Regions from separate parts of the Porphyromonas gulae genome, predicted to be linked through region 2. Evidence: riboswitches for the same ligand, from Rfam matches in the RefSeq annotation. Region 2 holds a riboswitch; the other holds the start of a gene.
What was found. Region 2 has a riboswitch for cobalamin ahead of HQ49_RS03265 (TonB-dependent receptor). Riboswitches for the same ligand answer to the same signal wherever they lie in the genome.

Region 1: it holds a riboswitch for cobalamin, as region 2 does, so the genes downstream of both, HQ49_RS04025 (4-hydroxyphenylacetate 3-hydroxylase family protein) here and HQ49_RS03265 (TonB-dependent receptor) in region 2, are expected to answer to the same signal.

What each region holds. Positions count from the first base shown of each region.
Region 1 covers NZ_JRAT01000012.1:120,307-122,510, reverse strand. The annotation lists gene HQ49_RS04025 (4-hydroxyphenylacetate 3-hydroxylase family protein) at 8-1,468, opposite strand; cobalamin riboswitch at 1,771-1,973, opposite strand.
Region 2 covers NZ_JRAT01000010.1:20,327-22,530, reverse strand. The annotation lists gene HQ49_RS03265 (TonB-dependent receptor) at 1-1,208, opposite strand, end outside; cobalamin riboswitch at 1,404-1,644, opposite strand; gene HQ49_RS03260 (PGN_0703 family putative restriction endonuclease) at 1,711-2,204, opposite strand, start outside.

The sequences.
Region 1 (2,204 bases), on a different contig from region 2:
GAGCCGATTACTTGTCGAGTGATTCGTCGATATGAGCAATTGCTCGTGCAAGTTTTTTCTTGCCCTCGAGGTCTCCCTGACGAGCGATCATAATCCTCTGAGCCTGAGGTGATCCGGCTCCGTGCATAGACTCGGTTCGATAACCGACGGCAGCTGTTCCCAACGTGATATTCTCAATCAAACGCAGAACACGCATGCGGTTTTCTGTCGATTTGCCCGTTGCACCTGCAAGATATTTCTTTACGATCGGGCCTATTTCCGGATGGCGGAAGTCTTGTTCGGAAGGCATGGTTACCATCAAACCTCCTGCAATATCCTCTGCCAGACGAGCTATTTCGTAAGGAAGACGGGTGATATTTTGCTTACAAACATTGGCTAGCAACAAATCGATCATATAGTTGCCGGCTTTCATTTGAGTTCCTTCTGAAGAGCATGCGATACCGCAAGCATACAGGGTTTCATTCAGGTGGATCATCTCAATGAGTTTATCCTTAATGTGAGATGCCTTGGGTACTCCGTTGTAGTCAGCTGCAAGAGCGGCTGCACCGATAAGTACGTCACCAACACCTACTTTACATCCTCCATAAGACTGACGGTGGTATCCTGCGAAACGTTCTACCATCATACCTGCAAACTGGTATTCTTTGCACATGAATACGCGGTCGTTGGGTACGAATACGCGGTCGAATACAACAAGAGCTTCGTGACCACCGAATTCAGGGTTACCGAGGTCGATGTCGGCTCCTTCTTCCATTTTACGAGTGTCACATGACTGGCGACCGTAGATCATGATAACGCCTTCTGCATCACTGGGAACGGCAAAAGAAACGGCATAATCAGCATCAGCTTCACGCATAGCAATCGTCGGCATAATGAGGTGCTCGTGCGAATTGACTGCTCCGGTCTGGTGTGCTTTTGCACCCGAAACGACGATCCCATCTTCACGAACTTCAACAATGTGCAGATAAAGATCCGGATCGGCTTGTTCCGAGGGCGATAGACCGCGATCCCCTTTGGGGTCTGTCATGGCTCCGTCTACAACCAAGTCGTTGTCTTGTACATATTTCATGTACTCGATGAAACGCTTGTGATAAGTGGTGCCAAGAGCTTGGTCCATTTCATAAGTAGTAGAATAGATGGCATTGAAAGCATCCATTCCTACGCAGCGCTGGAAGCATGACGCTGTCTTTTGCCCCAAGAGACGCTGCATTTTCACTTTGTTTTTCAGATCCTCTGTGTTCTGATGTAGATGGCAGAAACGATTCACCTGCTTACCAGTCAAGTTTGAAGTTGCTGTCATTAAATGCTTGTATTCGTCCATCTCAGCAAGCTTATAAGTCATAGCTACTGAATTCATTGAGGGACGAATCATGGGGTGATCTACAGGATTATCGATCTTTTCACCCATGAAATAGACCTTCAGATTAAGTTTCCGAAGACTTTCTACGTACTGTTCGCTAGTCATCATAGTTTCTTTGCTCTTTAAGTGATAAAACTTTCGCTTTATTTCTGTTTTAGTCGATTCTAATGCGTTTCAGGCTCCTCGAGGAAAAGTTTTGGATTCCTTGTATAGCCATGAGCTTGGGTTCTTTTGGTGGTTTACAGGTGATAGAGCGGTTAAAAGAGGATACGTCCGGTGCTTGAATAGACTTTGATATGCCGAAAAAACACGAAAAAAGTCGAAAAGAATCAATATCCTTCGACAATTCACGTGAATACAACAATCAAATGTAACACAGACCCTTCTTTATCTCTAATCCCTGAGATCCAAAGAGAACGCTTGCAATGGCAGGTCTTCTGACTTATTCAAGGTTTTGCTGCCTTCCCATACGATCTTGTATAGTGGCTTTCCCATCGCAAAACCCTTATATCTGAACTTACAGCTGAGGGCACAGCTCCAGATTTTCACTGGATTCCCTTTTCATCCTAGACCAGAAAGACCGGCCTAGAAAACCATTGACACGGCAAAGATATTCATTATATCTATACTTGTGCGGAAAATTGAAGAAAAAAATATGGATTTCATGGAGGGTCTCTTTCATGCACACCGTAAGGGTCTGTTTTTCTTCCTGTTTTAGGCCAAGTTACAGGTTGGGAAGAGATTATTTGTGGAATGGAACCTGTTCGGAAAGAAGGGGGTAATGCTTAGAGCTTGACCTTCACTGTGAACTACGAGTATGTTTGCTTTCTTTCCTTGTATGCTG
Region 2 (2,204 bases):
TTGTTGATCAGGCTCTCGCTGCTGTCCTTGTCGTGATACAAATATCCGAAACGGAAGCGATCATAGACGGCATCGAAAGAGAGTGTATGCAGTCCATTGGGGAAAAGATAGTTGGTACCGAGCGAAGCGGTCAAAGCACGATAATCCAAATCGTAGGTCTTCTTCTCGGAAAAGGTCGGAGTGAAGATCTGACGCTTGTTGTACTGTACATTTCCCGTAAAGCTCAGATTGTTCGTTGCATAATAAGAAAGCGATTGGCTTATGCCCTGATTTTCTTGTGCACGGAAAGTCTTCTTATACGTTTCCTCCAAGATCGGTTCGCCGGATCCTTTCTTCTTTTTCATTTCGAGCGGACTATTCTGCCAGCCATCCGTATGGTAGAAGAAATAGTTGGTATTGCTGCTCAGCTTACCGATGTTTATATCGAGCGAAGTATTGGTCTGACGATCGTTGTACTTCGATATACGGTGCGAGGTGTATGCACTCAGTCGGTTCGTATTCTTCTTCGTGATCACATTGATCACGCCGGCGATGGCATCGGATCCGTAGAGCGAGCTCGAAGCCCCTTTCACCAGTTCGATCCGTTCGATCTGATCAGGAGATATACGACTCAAATCGGCCTGACCGCCTACGTCGCCGTACACGCGCTTACCATCGATAAGGACGAGGATATACTTGCTGCTAAGGCCGTTCAGCTGCATGAAAGACCCCATCAGATTGGGGCCGAAGTCAAAGGAAGGACTCAGTCCCTGCAATAAGGTCTCGGAAGTGGGAGCCGAGAAAGAAGCTATTTCCTTAGCCGTCAGCACTTCCGTTGCCACAGGCGCATCGGCCAAGCGGTAGCGTGTACCGGTACCGGTAACGACGACTTCCTCCAAGTTGTTTGTGCGCAGTCGCAGCGCAAAAGAGATCGTTTTGGTCTGTCCGGCTTCGATGGCAACCACCTCTTCTTTTTGTCCATAACCGCCGAACGAACAGATAATAGTATGCTGACCCGCAGGCAGGTTCTTGATCTCGAAATGTCCGCCGGCATCGGCACCGGCTACTATATTAGTGTGTTTGACTTCGATTCGGGCACCGGCAAGGGGTTCTCCGGTTTCGGCATCCGACACATTACCGGTTAAAACGGCTTTGCTCTGAGCCAACAAAGAAGACGGCAACAGAGCAATAAGAGAAATAATCGCAAAAAGGATAGTTTTTGTCCGCATAACTGTTACTAAAAATGTCACATAAGAGCGGGACAAGGATGCTGCAAAGAAAAAGATCATCGGAACCGACAAACCCTGAAAACTACCGAACGACTCATTGCACTCAACCTACCTAAGCCATGAAATAAGCAAGGGCGAGCAATAAATCGACAGCATACTTCTTTTCTAAACGCTCCTCAATCCCTGGAGTTCTATTAGAACAAATCTACTCAAGCAGGTCTTCTGGCTCAGCTCCTTATCGGGTCTTGGTCGGCCTTCCCATAGCGGGCTACCCTTTACTACAGTGACCATCGCGATTGACCATCCACCCTATCGCTCCTCATTCGGAGAAGTGACTTCGAAGCATTACAGCTGAGGGCTCAGCTCCGGAATTGCACCGGATTCCCTTGCACCGCTTTCAAGAAGAAAAGCGGTTACTTCAGTCTTTTCAAGCGCAAAAGTATAGCTTTTATATAAACGTTAGGCATTGCACAATCTGCTTCTTGCCCAAATAAGACACATCCTACTTATATTCGTTATCGCCCCAGTATCTCTTAGATAAATATTCTTTCAGCTCCCTCTCCCCTAATTGATCGAGAACATTCTCGAAAAGTTTTTGGGGGTCAATGCGGATAAATAGTAAGGGGTCAGCAAGATATTCTTTCTCCCATCGTTCAAGGTCGTGCAATCGGTTAAGCGTTTTATCTCTCCTTTCGGGCTTATAAAGTCGTTCATTCACATCAGGAACCACTAATACATGTAGATATTTATCTGCTTTTAGTTCCTTCTCAGTACATTCATCACTCGTAAGAAGTTTTGCCCAAAGGGTTTGTCTCATCATTTGATGAAATGGGTTGATATAAAATAGAGAGTTCTTAAGATCCTCTACTTTTATTTTATCCTCCTTGAAGCAGCCTATCGTGGATATCAATCCATTATACCGATTACCCCTCTCTTCTTTGTACAAAGACTTTGGCCCATAGCTTTCAGTGTATTTCCATTCGACAGGGATAATCC